DNA from 3 places in the Peribacillus sp. ACCC06369 genome. Region 2 is predicted to be linked to each of the others. Evidence: riboswitches for the same ligand, from Rfam matches in the RefSeq annotation. Region 2 holds a riboswitch; each other region holds the start of a gene.
What was found. A riboswitch is a leader RNA that binds a small molecule or an ion and turns the genes downstream of it on or off. The one in region 2 is predicted to bind S-adenosylmethionine.
Positions count from the first base shown of each region.

Region 1: it holds a riboswitch for S-adenosylmethionine, as region 2 does, so the genes downstream of both, QUF78_RS25390 (methionine ABC transporter ATP-binding protein) here and QUF78_RS06370 (methionine biosynthesis PLP-dependent protein) in region 2, are expected to answer to the same signal.
Region 3: it holds a riboswitch for S-adenosylmethionine, as region 2 does, so the genes downstream of both, QUF78_RS07660 (Fur-regulated basic protein FbpA) here and QUF78_RS06370 (methionine biosynthesis PLP-dependent protein) in region 2, are expected to answer to the same signal.

Region 1 is NZ_JAUCEN010000002.1:4,981,670-4,984,784, reverse strand. Features, by position in the region: gene QUF78_RS25395 (O-acetylhomoserine aminocarboxypropyltransferase/cysteine synthase family protein) at 1-1,105, shown strand, start outside; SAM riboswitch class I at 1,224-1,336, shown strand; gene QUF78_RS25390 (methionine ABC transporter ATP-binding protein) at 1,502-2,536, shown strand; gene QUF78_RS25385 (methionine ABC transporter permease) at 2,529-3,115, shown strand, end outside.
Region 2 is NZ_JAUCEN010000002.1:1,139,685-1,142,799, reverse strand. Features, by position in the region: gene fumC (class II fumarate hydratase) at 1-705, opposite strand, end outside; SAM riboswitch class I at 1,052-1,165, shown strand; gene QUF78_RS06370 (methionine biosynthesis PLP-dependent protein) at 1,251-2,363, shown strand; gene metC (cystathionine beta-lyase) at 2,360-3,115, shown strand, end outside.
Region 3 is NZ_JAUCEN010000002.1:1,391,911-1,395,025, forward strand. Features, by position in the region: gene thiW (energy coupling factor transporter S component ThiW) at 1-131, opposite strand, end outside; gene tenA (thiaminase II) at 147-836, opposite strand; TPP riboswitch at 933-1,037, opposite strand; SAM riboswitch class I at 1,197-1,301, shown strand; gene QUF78_RS07660 (Fur-regulated basic protein FbpA) at 1,479-1,667, shown strand; gene QUF78_RS07665 (aspartyl-phosphate phosphatase Spo0E family protein) at 1,928-2,122, shown strand; gene QUF78_RS07670 (GNAT family N-acetyltransferase) at 2,196-2,702, opposite strand; gene QUF78_RS07675 (DUF459 domain-containing protein) at 2,918-3,115, shown strand, end outside.

The sequences.
Region 1 (3,115 bases), 3.8 Mb from region 2:
AAGAATGGCCTTATTGGAAGGCGGTATCGGCGGATTGGCAACAGCAAGCGGAATGGCTGCCATCTCACTGTCAATCCTGAATATTGCCGGTGCAGGGGATGAGATCGTTTCAGCCTCCACTTTATATGGCGGTACGTATAATCTTTTTGAAAACACTCTTCCGAAATATGGGATTAAAGTGAAGTTCGTTTCTCCTGATGACCCTGAAAATTTCAAAAGGGCGATAACGCCAAGAACTAAAGCCATATTTGCCGAAACAATCGGAAATCCAAGTTTGAGGGTCCTTGATATCGAAGCGGTAGCTGACATTGCCCACAATGCCGGGATACCTTTAATCATTGATAATACCTTCGCTACACCGTATCTATGCAGACCAATTGATTTTGGAGCGGATATTGTCATCCATTCCGCTACAAAATGGCTTCTGGGAAATGGAACCACTTTAGGCGGTGTCATCGTGGATGGAGGGAAGTTCGATTGGAACTCGCCAAACTACCCTGGCTTTACGGAGCCTGATCCAAGTTACGACGGTCTGGTATACGCCGAGGCAGTTGGACCAGCCGCTTTTATAACGAAAGCCCGAGTGCAGTTACTTCGTGATTTAGGCCCTGCGCTAAGTGCCCAAAGCGCATTCCAGTTTACGCTTGGACTTGAAACGCTGCATGTAAGGATGAAAGAGCATCTTTCGAACACGAAGTCTGTACTTCAATATTTGAAAAATCACCTGGCCGTGACTTGGGTTTCGCATCCTTCTAATGAGGATCATCCCGATAAAGCCCTTGCGGATAAATATTTGCCCAAGGGAGCAGGATCCGTTGTGACTTTTGGAATTAAGGGAGACCGCGAAGCCGGGGCGAAACTTATCAATTCGGTGGAATTATGGTCCCATGTAGCGAATGTAGGGGATGCGAAGAGTTTGATCATCCACCCTGCCAGTACGACCCATCAGCAATTGAATGATGCAGGTCTGGCGAAAGCGGGTGTGCGTGCTGATCAAGTCCGTTTATCCATTGGGATTGAAAATGTAGAGGATTTAATAGAAGATTTGGAGCAGGCAATTGAAAAAGCGACGAATATCGTCTCCTTGACTTCTAAAACGGTTTAAGCAAAAAGTCCTGGGCATTCTTAAACTAGAAATATTATACATTGCGCTCCTTTTTTATCTATGATAAAATTTCAACATACTAAAGAACTTAATGATGTACAAATATTCTATATATTAGCTCTTATCAAGAGAGGTGGAGGGATGTGCCCGATGAAACCCGGCAACCGACAAGGAGATTTCCTTGGAAAGGTGCCAATTCACACAAAGTTTAATCACTTTGGAAGATGAGAGGAAGGCCTGTTTCTTCACCTGCCTTTCTGCTCATGCAGAAAGGTTTTTTCTATTTCAGTAGGAAAAACCTTTGCATGAACTGCAAAATTGGTAGGGGAAACAGATAATAATGTAGAGAAATTAACTAAGTTCATAGGTTTTATTGGATAAAAGAGGTGAGGATTAATGATTACATTGACAAAAGTCAGTAAGCTGTTCCGAACAGGAAAAGGAAGCAGTGAGACGATCAAGGCTGTAAATAATGTGAATGTTGAAATAAATAAAGGCGAGATTTTCGGTATTATTGGTTATAGTGGAGCGGGGAAAAGTACTTTGATCAGGATGCTCAATGGATTGGAAACACCGACAGAAGGATCCGTTGTGGTGGCTGAGAAGGAAATTTCAAAAATTAAAGGTGCTCAGCTTCGTAAGGCCCGTCAAGAAATCAGCATGATTTTCCAACATTTCAATCTATTATGGTCCAGGACCGTTCAGGAAAATATATCCTTCCCGTTGGAAATTGCAGGAGTTTCAAAATTTGAACGCACCAAACGTGTGAACGAATTGATCAAGTTAGTCGGACTGGAAGGCAGAGAAAAGGCCTATCCTTCGCAATTAAGCGGAGGGCAAAAGCAACGGGTGGGAATAGCCAGGGCTCTAGCGAATGATCCTAAAGTGCTGCTGTGTGATGAAGCGACTTCTGCCTTGGATCCACAGACTACCGACTCTATACTCGAATTGCTTGTTGACATCAATCAGCGTCTTGGGTTGACGATTGTCTTGATAACACATGAAATGCATGTAATACGTAAAATCTGTCATCGTGTGGCTGTGATGGAAAGCGGGCAAGTTGTTGAACAGGGACCTGTCCTGGATGTTTTCAAGAATCCTAAAGAACAAATGACGAAGCGTTTCGTGCAACAGGTGACGGAACCAGAAGAAACGAAAGAAACGATGGACCATCTGCTCGAACGCTTTCCTGCAGGCAAAGTGATTCAATTGACTTTTGTAGGTGATCATGCAGAAAGCCCGTTGATCACTAAGCTCGTACGTAACTTCGAGTTGGATGTCAATATCGTTCAAGGTAAAATATCGCAAACCAGAAGCGGTTCATATGGAACGTTGTTTATCCATCTTGATGGCAAAGAGGATGAAATGCTCCGCGCAATCGAATTCATTAAAGCACAGCAGGTAGGCGTGGAGGTGATTACTCATGCTTGAAGAATTATTGCCGAATGTTGATTGGGAAGACATTATTGAAGCAACGAAAGAAACGCTTTATATGACAAGTATCTCTGTAGTGGCAACCTTTTTTATAGGCATATTATTAGGATTAATCCTGTTCTTGACAGGGAAGGGGAATATGTGGGAAAACCGGGCAATCAACGCGGTCATCAGTGCTGTGGTTAATATATTCCGATCCATTCCATTTCTTATTTTGATCGTGCTGCTCATTCCTTTCACTAAAGCGCTTGTCGGTTCCATGATTGGAGAGAACGCTGCACTGCCGGCACTTATTATCGGTGCGGCACCATTTTATGCACGTATGGTTGAAATCGGCCTCCGTGAAATCGATAAAGGTGTAATTGAAGCCGCTAAATCGATGGGGGCAAAAACGAGCACGATCATTTGGAAGGTCCTTCTTCCGGAGTCGATGCCTGCCCTTATTTCCGGGATTACGGTAACATCGATTGCATTGGTTGGATATACCGCAATGGCCGGGGTCATTGGCGCAGGCGGACTTGGTAATCTTGCCTATCTGGAGGGCTATCAAAGAAATCAAAATGACGTTACGCTTGT
Region 2 (3,115 bases):
ATTGATTCCTGTTCCTACAGCCGTTCCGCCTAGAGCCAGGTTCAATAATTTTTGGCTGCTTTCCTCAATCATCGCTAAATCTTTATCAAGCATCGCTTTCCAGCCAGAAATTTCTTGTCCTAATGTCAGTGGTGTTGCATCTTGAAGATGCGTCCGGCCAATCTTCACGACATCCCAAAACTCTTTTTCTTTTGAATCGAATGTATCACGAAGTTCTTTGATGGCAGGAACCAACTTTTCAGCGACCTCCATAAAGGCTGCAATATGCATGGCGGTCGGGAAAGTATCATTGGAGCTTTGTGCCTTGTTTACATCATCATTCGGGTGAAGTGTTTCCGATTCACCATTTTCTTTTAACCATTCATTCCCTTTGTTAGCGACCACTTCATTCACGTTCATATTACTTTGCGTCCCGCTTCCCGTTTGCCAAACTACAAGCGGGAAATGTTCATCAAGCGTACCTTCAAGGATTTCGCCGCAAATCTTAACGATGGCATTCTTTTTAACTTCCGAAAGATCACCGAGATCATAGTTCACCTTTGCCGCAGCTTGTTTAACGTATGCAAATGCACGAACCAATTCAATCGGCATTTTTTCATTACCAATTTTGAAATTGTTACGGCTTCTCTCGGTCTGTGCTCCCCAATATTTATCGGCAGGAACTTTCACTTCACCCATCGTATCTCGTTCGATTCTGTAATCCATGTGTTCTCCTCCTATGTTTGCACTATTCATCGAAGACCTTAAGTATATGAAATGAATAATGTCGTATTATTCTCTCTCCTTACATTGTACAAACTTTATTATTTTAAAGCAAAAATATCCGGCCAAGCCTCCCCTTTTTCTGAAAAATTCAATTAATTCAACAGGATCATTCAGGATTATCCTTGACCACATGAAAATTCCGGATATTCTTTTTTAGACACGTAAAGTGTTGACACCGCTAGGCTCCAATAGACCTAGTCATGAACATCGAAGCAAAATCCATCAAACTTGTTCTTGACAGTATTTTGTATTTATAGTAAATTCAAAAGAAATTGAATAATCTAAACTCTTATCGAGAGAGGTATAGGGAATGGCCCGATGACACCTCAGCAACCTTCATTTGTTTCAAACCAATGAAAAGGTGCTAATTCCACAAGTTTGTGAACTTGGAAGATAAGAAGAATGACTCGTCCCTACTTAATCAAAGTCTTCTTCTTAAAGAAGACTTTTTTTATTTTATATAACTCAAAGGAGCAGTGAAAACTATGTACAAAACTGAAACATATCTTGCTCAATTAGGAAATCGCAGCGAAACGGCGACAGGAACAGTCAATCCGCCGGTATACTTTTCAACTGCTTTTCGCCACGAAGGAATCGGTCAATCGACTGGATTCGATTACACAAGGACAGGTAATCCTACACGCCAACTATTGGAACGATCCATCGCCGATCTGGAAAAAGGCGACCAAGGATATGCCTGCAGTTCAGGAATGGCAGCCATTTCTACTATACTGGCCTTATTTAAATCAGGTGATGCATGGATTGTCAGCGAAGATCTTTATGGGGGTACATATCGTCTGTTAGAACAAGGTTTTAAGAAATGGGGGTTGCAGTGTGACTATGTGAACACTTGTTGTTTGGAGGATATCGAAAAAGCCATCACTCCTCACACGAAAGCCATCTTCATTGAAACTCCCACTAACCCTCTTATGCAGCAAACGGATATTAGCGCCGTTGCCGCATTGGCCAAACGATTTGATTTATTGTTAATCGTTGATAATACTTTTTACACGCCTCTTATTCAACAACCCATCCTGCTTGGAGCGGATATTGTGATTCACAGTGCTACCAAGTATCTCGGTGGTCATAATGATGTGCTCGCCGGACTGATCGTGGCCAGCGGCGCGGAATTATGTGATGCACTTGCCTTCCATCATAATGGTACTGGTGCTGTCTTGAGCCCCTTTGATTCTTGGCTGTTGATGCGCGGAATGAAAACCCTGGCATTGCGGATGGAGCGTCATGAAAAGAATGCAAAGGTACTTGTAGATTACTTGTCGGAACATGATTGTGTTACGGACGTATTGTATCCCGGTAGGGGCGGCATGATTTCCTTCCGCATCATTGAAGAAGCGGCGGTCAACCCATTTTTACAATCACTCTCATTAATTTCGTTTGCAGAAAGCCTTGGAGGGGTCGAAAGCTTCATCACCTATCCTGCTACACAAACACATGCCGATATACCGCTTGAAGTCAGAACGGCCAATGGGGTTTGTAATCGCCTGCTTCGCTTCTCTGTCGGCATTGAGGACAGCGACGATTTGATTCAGGATTTACAGCAAGCATTCGCACACGTAAAAAGGGAGGCACTACGATGACCGATCATGATTTTAGCTTTGAAACCAAATTACTCCATAATCAACATAAATTCGATTCGGCAACAGGCGGTGTGAGCGTCCCCATTCAGCACGCTTCCACTTTCCATCAATCCGATATCGATCAATTCGGTAAATATGATTACAGCAGAAGCGGGAACCCAACTCGCGAAGCGCTGGAAGATATCATTGCCGAACTTGAGGAAGGTACACACGGTTTTGCCTTTTCATCAGGTATGGCAGCCATTTCAACAGCTTTCCTACTGTTGTCTGCCGGAGACCATATCGTCATTTCCGAAGATGTGTATGGCGGAACGTTCAGGATGGTCACAAGTGTTTTGACACGTTTCAATATTGAGCATACTTTCGTTGACATGACGGACCTTGAAAGCGTCAAAGCGGCCATTAAGCCAAATACGAGTGCCATATACATCGAAACGCCTTCAAATCCATTACTTAAAGTGACCGATATTAAAGCCGTATGTGATATCGCAAAAACAGCCGGGGCCTTAAGTTTTGTTGATAATACATTCTTGACGCCAGCATTACAGAAACCACTGAATCTGGGCGCTGATGTTGTCCTTCATAGCGCGACGAAGTTTTTATCCGGACATAGTGATGTGGTAGCTGGACTTGCTGTAGTGAAAGATCCTGAATTGGCAGTAAGACTCGGTTCCCTCCAAAACTCCTTTGGAGCGGTTCTTGGTGTCCAGGACGCCTGGCTAGTAATGAGAGGTCTGAAGACCTTGTCCGTT
Region 3 (3,115 bases), 250 kb from region 2:
GTCAGGACATTTGCCAGATGTTGAATAGGAAAGACTTTCGCAAATCCGGCAGGGATGAAAATAAATGAACTGGTTAAAGTCGTTATAGCCGTAATCATGGCGGTCAATGTCAATTTCTTGATTGGATTCATCATCATATCAACGACCTACAGTGGCCAATCCTGCTCATTTTGAACCATATCCCAGAATAAATATTCATATCGGGAAGTCACCAAAAAGTGCTTTTCTAATCTAAGAAGTTCCTTTTCGGGCATGCCTTCTGTTAATTCTTCCAACAAAGCAATCAGCCACTTGTGTGCTTCACCGAATTCAGGAGATGAATATGACCTTATCCAATCAGAGTAGCGATTGTTTTCCAATGCATCACCATTTTGTTCTTTCAATAGCAAACCAATCTCATAATAATCCCAAGCACATGGCAGGAGACAGGCTATCAGGTCTGCCAAAGTGCCATGCTGAGCTGCATTTAGCATGTAACCCGTATAGGCTAGAGTGGTTGGTGTGGGTTCTGTATCTTCCAATTCCTTGGAGCTGATTCCGAATTCCGCAGCATAATGCCGATGGATATCCATTTCAACTTGAAGGGTTTCATTTAAAATACTCGCAAACTTTGCCATGGTTTCGATATTATGAGCTTTGATGACACCTAAAGCAAAGAGCTTGGAATAATCCATGAGATAGATATAGTCCTGCTTCAGGTAATAGGCAAATTTCTTTTCAGGAAGTGTGCCGTTTCCAATTGCCTGGACAAAGGGATGTGAATGGTTCCTTTTCCAAATCTCTTTTGCCCGTCCATGAAGTCTATCACTGAATGTTTCTAATTTAGTATTCTCCATTGTTCATCCTCCTTAAAATGGATCCCCCTGTATACACCCAATAAAAAAAACCCGCTCCTGAATACGGAACGGGGTAGATGGATAAAGTCTGTAAATGGACGATATCATCCACTTCCCTCCGCCGGTATGAGCCGGTTCAGGTTCAAAGGGTCCGGAACTAATTCCATCTCAGTCTTAAAAAAGACTCCCCTAGTGGTGCGAATTGTATGTAATTACTGACATCATATCAGAAAGACAAGAAAATGCAACCCGTATTTGAAAGAGGTAATCCTTTATGCCACGGGAAAAAAGGGAGATCCAGGTAATTGACATTTGATGATTATTGAGATAAAATCATGTCTACATCAATTATATATTGAATTCTTATCCAGAGAGGTGGAGGGACTTGGCCCAAAGAAACCTCGGCAGCAGACCCATTTTGGGAACTGTGCTAAATCCAACAAGCATATGCTTGGAAGATAAGAAGAGCCGTACGGACACTGTCAGCCTCTTCTTGAATTAGAAGAGGCTTTTATTTTTGCGGAATAACGTTTAGTGACATAATAAAAAAGGTATATATAATTTGGTGAAAATCAAACCAGTTAATACAGTTTAGCTCAACTAGAAGCAGGCTCTATGATGACTAGGAAAGGAGCCATTTACATGGCGGAATTATTTAAGAGGATTGAACAGAGGAAGGCAAAGCTTATTGAAGAGTTATTGGCCAATGGAGTATACAAAACCTCTGATGAAAGGCACCTTTATGATGCCCCGTTAAAAGTACTTGAAGATGAATATAAGATTGTTATAAATAGACCTAATAACGAGTCTCCTTCGGAATGGATGACATAGTAAGCGATAGACTATATTTTGGGTTCTTGGGATAGGGATATGAAGTAAGCATTCGCAATGTATCACACTTGTGGATGCTTTTTTTATTTAAGTTTATATAGTGGATGTCACAAAATATACATAATTAGAGACTAAAATAGGCTTTTTGTCACATTTAACCTATGAAATAACACATTTAATTTCTGTAAAATGGTTGATTTTAACTACGAGTTTCATTATGATGAAAGTGTAAAAATATTGAAATATTGGGAGGTGTTTATATGATTTGCCGGAAGGTAACTATAGAAAAAGTAGAAGAAAAGAGAGAGGAAATGATCAAATTGGCAGCAATTTATGGTTTTACAAGTCTTCTAACTGTTCAAGCAAGTCAAGAATTGGATGCGCTGTTAAATGCGTTGACAAATAAAAGAGAATCTGAATATTTTTCCCTCCAGAAAGTATATAGGTATTTTTAAATTCACCATTTCGTCCTCTTTTAATCAGAGAAAAAAGCTACTACACAAGGCAATAGCTTTTAAATAAATATATTTAAATATCGACACGTTTACCAAGAATGATCAAATCCCGTTCAATGCCATCCAGCTCGGCAACTTGAGGTAAATGTGCCCATTTTTCAAACCCGAATTTGGAAAAGAGCTTCAGGCTTGGGGCATTGTGGGCAAAAATGAAACCTAATAGAGTCTTCACCCCTAATTTTGGGCTCACTTCAATTGCCTTTTGAATCGAAATTTGTCCGATTCCTTTTCCCCGGAAATAATCATCAATATAAATGCTGATTTCAGCCGTGGAATTATAGGCCGGCCTCCCATAGAACGATTGAAAGCTCATCCATCCAGCAGTTTCCCCTTCTATAGTAATGATAAATAGCGGTCGACTTTCTGAATCATGTTCCTCAAACCATTTAACCCTCGATTGTACGGATATAGGTTCCGTATCTGCCGTGACCATTCTTGAAGCAATTGTCGAATTATATATTTCAACGATCCTGGGTAAGTCCGATAGTTCTGCCTCTCTAAACTCTATGTGCTCTTCCATGATTTAAACTCCTATCTATTTTCTATCTCCAGAATAAAGGGTATCGCCGCTTTTTTATTAAGGGACGGTGAATGAAACCCAATCCATTGAAAGTTTTATACTATCATACACTCTTTGCTCTTTATCTGACAATTCATTTTATATGTTAGGACTACAGATTTTTGGGTATTTAAAAGATTAAATACTTCATAGTAAATAGACAAAAGGAGAAGCAAATGAAAAAAATAGCAGGTTTATTAATTATTGTACTAATAATTTGTTTCGCTGCATATAAGTTTCAAGCCTCGGAAGCGAAAGATGTACAAAGGGTGATGGCTTTTGGAGATTCGTTAACCTATGGAAAAGGGGATAAGGACGGGGAAGGATATGTAGACGGTCTGGAGGATGAATTGAATAATCCGGAATCGGAACAA